2 regions of the Streptomyces sp. NPDC006335 genome follow, and region 1 is predicted to be linked to the other one. Evidence: riboswitches for the same ligand, from Rfam matches in the RefSeq annotation. Region 1 holds a riboswitch; the other holds the start of a gene.
What was found. Region 1 has a riboswitch for S-adenosylmethionine ahead of ABZ098_RS02180 (aminotransferase class V-fold PLP-dependent enzyme). Riboswitches for the same ligand answer to the same signal wherever they lie in the genome.

Region 1 (5,816 bases):
GGTACACCTCGCCCATGCCGCCGGAGCCGAGTCTGCCCAGGACCTCGTAGGGCCCGATGGTCCGCGGGTCCGTCTCGCGCAGCTCCTGCACCCCGTGCTCCCCCTGCTTTCCGTACGGCTGCTGAGGGGGAGCGTATACGCGCGCCGGCCGCCGCTGTCTCAGACGGCCGGGACGCAGCGGCCGTCCTCGGTGCGGTACGTCCACTTCGCACCGTCCGCGACCAGCTCCTTCACGGCCTGCACGAACCGCTCCACGTGCTCGTCCGGGGTGCCCGCGCCGAAGCTCACCCGGATCGCGTTGAGGGACTTCTCGCCGGGCGCCGCCTCGGGGGCGCCGCACTCGCCCTGGGACTGCGGGTCGCTGCCGAGGAGGGTGCGGACGAGCGGGTGGGCGCAGAAGAGGCCGTCGCGGACGCCGATGCCGTACTCGGCGGAGAGGGCGGCGGCGAAGTGGGAGCTGTTCCAGCCCTCGACGACGAAGGAGATCACACCGACGCGGGGGGCGTCGTCGCCGAAGAGAGACAGCACGCGGACCTCGGGGACGTCGGCGAGTCCCTGGCGGACCTTCTCGATCAGGTGCTGCTCGCGGGCCACGAGGGTGTCGAAGCCGGCTTCGGTGAGCGCCTTGCAGGCCGACGCGATGGAGTAGGCGCCGATGACGTTGGGCGAGCCCGCCTCATGGCGCGCGGCGCTCTCGTGCCACTCCACGTCCACTCCCCCGTCCTCGCGCCGGGTGACCTTGCGGCTGGCGCCGCCGCCCGCGAGGTAGGGGTCGGCGGCCTTCAGCCAGTCGGCGCGGCCCGCCAGGACGCCGGAGCCGAAGGGGGCGTACAGCTTGTGGCCGGAGAAGGCGACCCAGTCGACGTCGAGGTCACGGACGCTCACCGGGTGGTGCGGGGCGAGCTGGGCGGCGTCGAGGACGATGCGGGCGCCGTGGGCGTGAGCGGCCGCCGCGAGCTCCCGTACGGGCCACAGCTCACCGGTGACGTTGGAGGCGCCGGTGACGCAGACCAGGGCCGGGCCGTAGGGGTCCCGGTCGGCGAGGGCCTTCTCCAGCGTCTCCACGGCCTGGCGCGGGGTGCGCGGGGCGTCGAGGTAGCTGACCCTGGCGTCCTTCCAGGGGAGCAGGCTCGCGTGGTGCTCGGTCTCGAAGACGAAGACCTGGCAGTCGGCGGGGAGGGCGGCGGCGAGGAGGTTGAGCGAGTCGGTGGTCGACCGGGTGAAGATCAGCTGGTCGTCGTCGCGGCAGTCGAGGAACTCCGTGACGGTCTTGCGGGCGTTCTCGAACAGGTCCGTCGACAGCTGGGAGAGGTAGCCGGCACCGCGGTGGACGCTGCCGTAGTAGGGCGCGTAGGCCGCCACGTCGTCCCAGACCCGCTGGAGGGCGGGGGCGCTGGCCGCGTAGTCGAGGGCCGCGTAGGTGACCTCGCCGCCGGTGACGAGCGGGACGGTGACATCCCGTCCCAGAACGGGCAGCTGGGCACAAATGGTCTGGACGGAGGCAGCGGTGGAGACAGACATGGGGGACTCCCGTGACAAGAGAAAGGTGAAAGATGAGATGGGTGCGCGGAGGCGGGGCTCGGCGGCCCTATCGCATTCGCTTGCTCACGGAGGACTCCCTCGAACGACCAGGACCCCTGGTTTCGAGAGGGGCCCGCGCTTGCCGTGAACCTCGCTGCTCACGGCCTGGTCTTCACCCGGGGCACCCCGCCACGGACGGAGGGTTGCCGGACAGTCGGCCGGGGCCTCATGACTGTCACTCATGACCTGGTACAGGAACGTACGTGAAGTGATCGTCGTCCCGCAACCCGAGTCCGGATCGCGGGACGACACCCTGGTGGCGGTTACGCGTTGCTGGCGGCCACCCAGCGTTCCAGCGTCCGCTTCGCCGCGCCCGAGTCGATCGACTCGGCGGCCTTGTCCATCCCGGCCCGCAACTGCTCGGCCAGCGTCCCCGTCCCCGGGTCCAGGGCCACCAGCGCGGCCGCGGAGTTCAGGAGTACGGCGTCGCGGACCGGGCCCTTCTCGCCGTCCAGCAGGTGGCGGGCGACCTCCGCGTTGTACGCCGGGTCACCGCCGCGCAGGGCCTCCACCGGCACGAGGTCGAGGCCGACGTCGCGGGGGTCGAAGCTCTCCTCGGTGACCTTGCCGTCGCGGACGATCCAGACGCGGGAGGTCGACGTGGTCGTCAGCTCGTCGAGGCCGTCGTCACCCCGGAAGACCAGGGAGGAGTTGCCGCGCTCGGCGAAGACGCCCGCGACGACCGGGGCCATGCGCGGGTCCGCGACGCCGACCGCCTGGGAGCGCACCCGGGCGGGGTTGGTCAGCGGGCCGAGGATGTTGAACACCGTGCGGATGCCCAACTGCCCTCGTGCGGCGCCCGCGTGACGCAGCGCCGGATGGAACTTGATCGCGAAGCAGAACGTGATCCCGGCCTCCTCGGCCACCTCGGCCACCCGCTGCGGGGTCAGCTCCAGGTTGACGCCGAGCTTCTCCAGGACGTCCGAGGCACCGGACGCGGAGGAGGCGGCCCGGTTGCCGTGCTTGACGACCGTGGCACCGGTGCCGGCCACGACGATCGCCGACATGGTGGAGATGTTGACTGTCTTGGCGCCGTCGCCGCCGGTGCCGACGATGTCCACCGTCCGCCCGGGGACCTCGATCACGTTGGCGTGCGCGTACATCGTCCGCACGAGCCCGTTGATCTCCTCGACGGTCTCGCCCTTGGCCCGGAGGGCGACCACGAAGCCGGCGATCTGCGCGTCGGTCGCCTCGCCCTGCATGATCCGGTCCATCGCCCACGCCGTCGCGTCGGCACTCTGATCGCGGCCGTACAGCAGGGCGTTCAGCACCTCGGGCCAGGAACGGCCCGCCGCGATGTCGCCTCCAGCGGGGGTCACAGCGCTCATGGGGCCGCTCCAGATGTCGTAGAAAACCGTGCCCACACCCTATCCAGCCCGGAGCACGACACAGGGCCCCGTCCGGTGTTCGGACGGAACGCCCCCACCGAACCCGCACCCCATGGCACGGCACGGCGAAGGGCCCGTCCGGTGTGTCGGACGGGCCCTTCTACCGCGCGTGGCGAGCGCAGCGACAAGCAGGGATCAGTGGTGGCCGTGGCCGCTCGTGATCTCCTTGTACTCCTCGACGGTCGGCTTGGGGATCTGGGACTCCTCGCCGTAGTACGCCTCGCTCAGCTTGGCGCGCAGCTTCTCGGATCCCTTGACCTTGCGCTCGACGCCGTTCTCGTCGACCGTGGGGCCGATCTGCGCCGGTGCGTACTGCTCGTGCGCCGTGAGCGTGTGGAGCTGCTCCTGGCTGAGCGGCTCGTGCACCTCGATGAACTCACCGTGCGGCAGGCGCTTGATGATGCCGGACTCGCGGCCGTGCAGCACCTTGTCCTTGTCGCGGCGCTGGAGGCCGAGGCAGATCCGCTTGGTGGCGATGAACGCCAGGACCGGGGCGACGAAGAACGCGACCCGCACGAACCACGTGATGGCGTTGATCGACAGGTGGAAGTGGGTGGCCCAGAGGTCGTTTCCACCACCGATCAGCAGCACCATGTACCAGGTGATCCACGCGACACCGAACGCGGTCCGGGTCGGGGCGTTGCGCGGGCGGTCCAGGATGTGGTGCTCGCGCTTGTCGCCGGTGACCCAGGACTCGATGAACGGGTAGACCGCGATCGCGACCAGGACCAGCGGGAAGATCACCAGCGGGATGAACACACCCAGGACGAGCGTGTGGCCCCAGAAGTTGATCTCCCAGCCCGGCATGACACGGATCAGGCCCTCGGAGAAGCCCATGTACCAGTCCGGCTGGGCGCCCGTGGACACCTGGTCGGGACGGTAGGGGCCCATCGCCCAGATCGGGTTGATGGAGGCGATCGCCGCGATGACCGCGATGACACCGAAGACCAGGAAGAAGAAGCCTCCGGCCTTGGCCATGTAGACCGGCAGCAGCGGCATGCCGACCACGTTGTTGTTGGTCTTGCCGGGGCCCGCGAACTGCGTGTGCTTGTGGTAGAAGACCAGGATCAGGTGCGCCACCATCAGGCCGAGCATGATGCCCGGCAGCAGCAGGACGTGGATCGAGTAGAAGCGGGCCACGAAGTCGCCGCCCGGGAACTCTCCGCCGAACAGGAAGAACGACAGGTACGTGCCGACGATCGGCACGGACAGGATCGCGCCCTCCATGAAGCGGACACCGGTGCCGGAGAGCAGGTCGTCCGGGAGCGAGTAACCGGTGAAGCCGGTGAACATGCCCAGGACGAACAGCAGGAAGCCGAACAGCCAGTTGACCTCACGCGGCTTGCGGAACGCGCCCGTGAAGAACACACGCATCATGTGCACGAACATGCCGGCGAGGAAGATCAGCGCCGCCCAGTGGTGGATCTGCCGGATCAGCAGACCACCGCGCACATCGAAGGAGATGTGCATGGTCGAGTTGAACGCCTCGGACATCAGCTGTCCCTGCAGCGGGACGTAGCTGCCGTGGTACTCCACCTCGTTCATCGACGGGTGGAAGAACAGCGTCAGGTACACACCCGTGAGGATGATGATGATGAAGCTGTACATGCACACTTCGCCCAACATGAACGACCAGTGGTCGGGGAAGATCTTGCGCATGTTGGCCTTGGCCAGGGAGTAGATCCCCAGCCGGCCGTCGGCCCAGTCGGCGACGCGCTCGCCGGCCGGTGCCTTCCCGCGAGAGCGGGCCTCGGTGGACTCTGTAGTGCTCATCCGCGCTCCCAGAATGCAGGACCGACGGGCTCCTCGAAGTCGCCGAGCGCTTCGAGGTAACCCTGGTCGTTCACGCCGATGCGCAGCTGCGGCAGGGCGTGACCGGCGGGGCCGAAGATCACCCGGGCACCGTCGGAGAGGTCGAAGGTGGACTGGTGGCAGGGGCAGAGCACGTGGTGCGTCTGCTGCTCGTACAGGGAGATCGGGCAACCGACGTGGGTGCAGATCTTCGAGTACGCGACGATTCCCTCGTACGACCACTCGAGCTCGCGCTTGTCCTTGATGTTGTCCGGCTGGATGCGGACGATCATCAGGGCGGCCTTGGCGATCTCGGTCTGGAACTCCTCGTCGTGCTCCTCCAGGCCCTCGGGCTTGGCGAAGGTCAGCGAGCCGACCTGGACGTCGGAGGGGCGCAGCGGCTCGTTGGTGTTCATGTTGACGAGCTGGAGGCCCTTGCGCCACATGGTGTGGCGGAGCTTGGTGCCGGGCAGCGGGCCGAGGTCGCGCAGCAGCATGACGCCGGAGAGCGGGAACAGGGCCAGCGCGCCGAACATCGTGTTGCGGATCAGCTTGCGACGGCCGAGCGCCGACTCCTTGGCACCCTGCTTGAAGTCCGCGTGGACCTTCGCGCGGACCTCGGGGGACGCCTCGATCGGGTGACGCTCGTCGGCGATCTCCTCGTCGGACATCAGGGTGCGGGCCCAGTGGACCGCGCCCGCGCCGATCGCGAAGAGGGCGAGACCGAGGGTCAGGCCCAGCGCGAAGTTCAGCGCGTTGATGTGCCCGATCGGGAAGACGTAGATCGACTTGTCGTGGGGGATGCCCACGTACGAGGCGATGAACCCGACGGTGGCCAGCATCGACACCGTGAACAGCATGGCCACCGTGCGCTCGGACCGCCTGGCGGCCCGCTCGTCGATGTCCTGCACCCGGTGCTCGTGGGGCGGCAGGCCGGGGTCCGCGAACGGGTTCTTCTCGTCCGCGACGCCCACCGCGCCGTGCGCGTCCTGCTCTGCGGGCAGGTTCTCTTCTGGAATGTCTTGGCTACTCATGACTTCTTGGCCTTTGCGGTCC
Region 2 (5,816 bases), on a different contig from region 1:
GGCGACGGACTTGAAGGTGCCGCGGATCTTGTTGACGACCAGGGTGGACAGGGCCTCGCCCTCGACGTCCTCGGCGATGATCAGCAGCGGCTTGCCCGACTGCATGACCTTCTCCAGGAGCGGGAGCAGGTCCTTGACGGAGCCGATCTTGGAGTTGGCGATGAGGATGTACGGGTCGTCGAGCGACGCCTCCATCCGCTCCATGTCGGTGGCGAAGTACGCCGAGATGTAGCCCTTGTCGAAGCGCATACCCTCGGTGAGCTCCAGCTCCAGACCGAAGGTCTGGGACTCCTCGACGGTGATGACGCCTTCCTTGCCGACCTTGTCCATCGCCTCGGCGATGAGCTCGCCGATCTGGGTGTCGGCGGCGGAGATGGAGGCCGTGGAGGCGATCTGCTCCTTGGTCTCGACATCCTTGGCCTGCTCGAGCAGGGCGGCGGAGACGGCCTCGACGGCCTTCTCGATACCGCGCTTGAGGGCCATGGGGTTGGCGCCGGCGGCTACGTTGCGCAGGCCTTCCTTGACCAGGGCCTGGGCGAGCACGGTCGCGGTGGTCGTACCGTCACCGGCGACGTCGTCCGTCTTCTTGGCGACTTCCTTGACCAGCTCGGCGCCGATCTTCTCGTACGGGTCCTCGAGCTCGATCTCCTTGGCGATGGAGACACCATCGTTGGTGATCGTGGGCGCGCCCCACTTCTTCTCGAGGACGACGTTGCGGCCCTTGGGGCCGAGCGTCACCTTGACGGCGTCCGCGAGCTGGTTCATGCCGCGCTCGAGGCCGCGCCGCGCCTCCTCGTCGAACGCGATGATCTTGGCCATGTGAAGTGGTCCCTCCAGGACTGGGGGTGATTCCTTCGGACCGCGCCCGCGCCCGCGACGGACGGCTCGCCGGCCCGTGGATCCTTGCCCCACAAGGCCTGCGGGCCTCACCGACCCGGTCCATCTTTGTCACTCTCACCTTCAGAGTGCTAACGCCAATGATTAGCACTCGGCATGGTCGAGTGCAAGCGCCTACCGAAGACCGGGCACGGGTTCGCTGTGTTCCGGGCGCCCGGACTGCGCGCCGCGGGAGGCCGGGTCGGGCTGCCGGGCGGCCACCGGCCGGTGGGGGCTGATCGCGCAGTTCCCCGCACCCCTGGGGAGGTTGCAGTCACCCAGCGCCACGATCAGGGGCCGCCGCACACACTCAGGGGCGCGGGGAACTGCGCAGAACGCCCGCCCCCACCGGACCCGCGCACGAAACCGCCCAACCACCCAAAACACATGCCGAAGGGCCCGTACCCATGACTCCCCATGGGGTACGAGCCCTTCGAAGAAGAACGAAGAACGACGCTGTTGTTACCCGGCGCGTGCTTCAGCCAGTCGCGAGACGGACCATGTCCGCCTGCGGCCCCTTCTGACCCTGCGAGATCTCGAACTCGACCCGCTGGCCCTCTTCAAGGGTGCGGTAGCCGTCCATCTGAATCGCGCTGTAGTGGACGAATACATCCGCACCACCGTCGACCGCGATGAAGCCGTACCCCTTCTCCGCGTTGAACCACTTGACGGTGCCCTGAGCCATGCCTAACTCCCCTATTACTGGCCCTTGCACGGATCCACACTTCATGGATCCGGGTCAGACCTCACCCCCCACATGGTTGGGGGCGTGCGCCGGAACGCGTCGACCGCGGCTGAATGTATCTGTCCAACTGCCGTCTGCAACAGGTCAATCGGACGAGAATTCTGGACGGAAGGGGTCCGGAATGTAGTGAGAATTCGCCCGAATTCGGGGCAAGTCGGGCCCCACAAAAGGAGCATAAGACGCAAAGAACCCACACACTTTGGCTACTTCTCGCCGCATCCGAAGTCGCAACTCATATGCGCCCGGCATGAAGGAAGCAGCGGGTTCCCCAACTGTACCGTGCTCAACCATAGAGAATTGCCCCCTCCGCTTCTCTCGCGGAGGGGGCAATCGGATGAACACTCGGTAATTTCTGTTACCGAAGGTAATGACCAGTCATATGGTCACCCGCCGGCGACCGCCGGGATGATGGAGACACCGGCCCCGTCGGGCGTAGCCGTCTCCAGCCCCTGCTCGAACCGCACATCGTCGTCGTTCACGTACACATTCACGAACCGCCGCAGCTTGCCCTGGTCGTCGAGAACGCGCGCCGCGATACCCGTGTGGTTCTTCTCCAGATCGGCGATGACCTCGGCGAGGGTCCCACCCTCGGCCTGCACCTCGGCCTGGCCGCCGGTGTAGGTGCGCAGGATGGTGGGGATACGGACGGAAACGCTCATGGTTCAAGACCTCCGGTCAGGTAAACGAACAACGACTACGCGAGGCCGGCCTCACGGAACGAATCGAGGTTGGGACGAATGGTCGCCGTCAGACCCGTACCCGCCACCGCGTCCAGCGTCTTCAGACCGTCCCCGGTGTTCAGCACGACGGTCGTCAGCGAGGGATCCAGCAGCCCGTTCTCGATCAGCTTCTTGGTGACACCCACGGTCACCCCACCGGCGGTCTCCGCGAAGATCCCCTCGGTCCGCGCCAGCAGCTTGATCGCGTCGACGACCTGCTCGTCGTTCACGTCCTCCACCGCGCCACCGGTACGCCGCGCGATGTCCAGCACGTACGGGCCGTCCGCCGGGTTGCCGATGGCCAGCGACTTGGCGATGGTGTTCGGCTTCTGGGGCCGGACCACGTCGTGGCCAGCCTTGTACGCCACCGACACCGGCGAGCACCCCTCCGCCTGCGCACCGAAGATCTTGTACGGCTTGTCCTCGACGAGCCCGAGCTTGATCAGCTCCTGGAGCCCCTTGTCGATCTTCGTGAGCTGCGAGCCGGAGGCGATCGGCACCACGAGCTGGTCGGGAAGCTTCCAGCCGAGCTGCTCGCAGATCTCGTACGCCAGGGTCTTGGACCCCTCCGCGTAGTACGGCCGCAGGTTGACGTTGACGAAGCCCCAGCCCTCGCCGGCCGGGTCGCCGATCAGCTCGGAGCAGAAGCGGTTCACGTCGTCGTAGTTGCCCTCGATGCCGACGAGCTCGCCGCCGTAGACCGCGGCCATGACGACCTTGCCCTGCTCCAGGTCGTGCGGGATGAACACGCAGGAGCGGAAGCCCGCCCGGGCCGCGGCGGCACCCACCGCGCCGGCCAGGTTGCCGGTGGAGGAGCAGGAGAGCGTGGTGAAGCCGAAGGCACGCGCGGCCTCCAGGGCCTGCGCGACGACGCGGTCCTTGAAGGAGTGCGTCGGGTTGCCGGAGTCGTCCTTGATGTACAGGCCGCCGGTCACGCCGAGCTCGCGGGCGAGGTTGTCGGCCTTGACGAGGTGGGTCCAGCCGGGGTTGATGTTGGGCTTGTCCGCCACGTCCGCGGGGACGGGCAGCAGCGGGGCGTAGCGCCAGATGTTCGCGGGTCCCGCCTCGATGCGCTTGCGGAGCTCCTCGGTTTCGTAGGCCGAGAAGTCGTACGCGATCTCGAGCGGGCCGAAACACTCCTCGCAGGCGAAGACCGGGCCGAGCGGGACTCGGTGGCCGCATTCGCGGCAGCTCAGTGCCGCGGCGGGACCCAGGTCGACGGAGTTCGTGGTGCTTGCAACAGTCTGCGCAGCCATGGAGGCGAGGCCCTTTCTCCTCATCTTCCTCACGACGCACTTCGCCGTGAGACGGATTTGGCACCTTCCCGAGTCGGGAGCCTCGCGGAGACGATCGTCAGTGATCGCTGCAAGAGCCGACTGGAGGGTTGCCGGGGCTTCATCGGGCCGTATCCCTCTGCCCCTCTGGATGAGCGGTATGAAGTTGTGAACGGCGGGCCACCCTGGACATGCGATGGTCATCCGCGTTGTTCAAGACTGTAACCGACGGCCGGGACAGTTGAGAGAGTCGTCCGAACGGCGAGATGGATCACCCGCAGATCACACGCAGAGGAGCCGCGCACTGTGCTGAACGAAGTCGAGCGCTGGCTGGCGACCCGTTCCTGGTCCGTGACCGATCGCCCGCTCCACCGGATCATGGCGGCGAAGCGGGCCACGGGCCGGACGGTCAGTGTCGTCCTGCCCGCACTCAACGAGGAGGAGACGGTCGGTGACATCGTCGCCGTGATCCGTCATGACCTCATGCAGCAGGTCCCGCTCGTCGACGAGATAGTCGTCGTCGACTCGGGATCGACCGACCGCACGTCGGAGGTCGCCGCGGCGGCCGGCGCGCGGGTCGTCCACCGCGACGACATCCTCCCGCGCATCCCGGCCGTGCCCGGCAAGGGCGAGGTCCTGTGGCGGTCCCTGCTGGTCACCACCGGGGACATCGTCTGCTTCATCGACGCCGACCTGAAGGAGTTCTCCTCGGACTTCGTCTCCGGCATCGTCGGCCCGCTGCTCACCGACCCCGAGGTCGACCTGGTCAAGGGCATGTACGACCGTCCCCTGGGCGGTGCCGCCGGACAGGGCGGCCGGGTCACCGAGCTGATGGCGCGCCCGCTGCTGAACATGCACTGGCCGCAGCTCGCCGGTTTCGTGCAGCCGCTGGGCGGCGAGTACGCGGCCCGGCGCTCCCTGCTGGAGCAGTTGCCGTTCCCCGTCGGCTACGGCGTGGAGCTCGGCATGCTGGTCGACGCCCTGCATCTGGTGGGCCTGGACGCGCTCGCCCAGGTCGACGTCGGGGTGCGCAAGCACCGCCACCAGGACGGGCAGGCCCTGGGCCGGATGTCCGCCGCGATCTACCGCACCGCCCAGCTCCGGCTGGCCCGCGGCCACCTGATCCGGCCCGCCCTGACCCAGTTCGAGCGCGGCCGGGAGGGCTTCGAGCCGCGTACGTACTCCGTGGACACGGAGGAGCGGCCGCCGATGACGGAGATCCCGGAGTACATGAAAAGAAGGGCGGCGTAGGAGCGCCCCTTCCGGAGCGCTCCCAAAGGGAACGTTTGAGCGGTTGGACACCGGGCTAGATGTCGAGGCATGGCTCCCTCGCACAACGCCCACGTACTGGTCGCGTCCAACAGAGGTCCGGTCTCCTACGAGGTCCAGGACGACGGTTCGCTGAAACCCAAACGGGGTGGCGGCGGGCTGGTCTCGGGTCTGTCGGCGATCGGGCCGGAGGCCGACGCGCTGTGGGTGTGCTCGGCGCTGTCCGACGGTGACCGCGAGGCGGTACGGCAGGGCGTCGGCGAGGACGGCGTCCGGATGCTCCCGATCCCGGCCGACGTGCACGCGGACGCGTACAACGGCATCGCCAACTCGGTCCTCTGGTTCGTCCACCACCTCCTCTACCAGACCCCGCTGGAGCCGTCCTTCGACGCGGAGTTCCGGCGGCAGTGGGCGTCGTACGAGACGTACAACCGTGCCTTCGCGGAGGCGCTCGCTCAGGAGGCGGCCGAGGGGGCGGCGGTCCTGGTGCAGGACTACCACCTGTGCCTGGTGCCGGGGATGCTCCGCGAACTCCGCCCCGACCTGCGCATCGCCCACTTCTCGCACACGCCGTGGGCGCCGGTGGAGTACTTCCGGATGCTGCCGGACGACATCCGGGCGCAGTTGGTGTGGGGCATGCTCGGCGCTGACCGGCTCGGCTTTTTGACCTGGCGGTGGGCGTTCGGGTTCATGGCCTGCGCGAACGAGATCGACGCCGAGCGGATCCAGGTGTACAGCCCGGTCCCCAGTGAGCCGAAGAGCATCGAGCACACCGCGACGGGCGTGCCGCCCCTGAGGACGACGTGGATCGGCGTGCACGGCCTTGGCGCGGACGCCGAGTTCCTGCGCGCCCGCTCCCACGAGGCCGACGTCGAGGAGCGGATCGTCGCCCTGCGCGAGGAGATCGGCGCGGGCCGCAAGACGATCGTGCGG

Region 2: linked by a shared signal. The riboswitch ahead of thrC (threonine synthase) and the one ahead of ABZ098_RS02180 (aminotransferase class V-fold PLP-dependent enzyme) in region 1 are both predicted to bind S-adenosylmethionine.

The regions. Positions count from the first base shown of each region.
Region 1 covers NZ_JBEXQX010000001.1:467,272-473,087, forward strand. The annotation lists gene ABZ098_RS02175 (serine/threonine-protein kinase) at 1-91, opposite strand, end outside; gene ABZ098_RS02180 (aminotransferase class V-fold PLP-dependent enzyme) at 160-1,521, opposite strand; SAM riboswitch class IV at 1,652-1,768, opposite strand; gene trpD (anthranilate phosphoribosyltransferase) at 1,845-2,909, opposite strand; gene ABZ098_RS02190 (cytochrome bc complex cytochrome b subunit) at 3,105-4,742, opposite strand; gene ABZ098_RS02195 (Rieske 2Fe-2S domain-containing protein) at 4,739-5,794, opposite strand; gene ABZ098_RS02200 (c-type cytochrome) at 5,791-5,816, opposite strand, start outside.
Region 2 covers NZ_JBEXQX010000016.1:41,358-47,173, forward strand. The annotation lists gene groL (chaperonin GroEL) at 1-819, opposite strand, end outside; gene ABZ098_RS33860 (cold-shock protein) at 1,355-1,561, opposite strand; gene ABZ098_RS33865 (MoaD/ThiS family protein) at 2,005-2,280, opposite strand; gene thrC (threonine synthase) at 2,316-3,596, opposite strand; SAM riboswitch class I at 3,614-3,772, opposite strand; gene ABZ098_RS33875 (glucosyl-3-phosphoglycerate synthase) at 3,921-4,865, shown strand; gene ABZ098_RS33880 (trehalose-6-phosphate synthase) at 4,935-5,816, shown strand, end outside.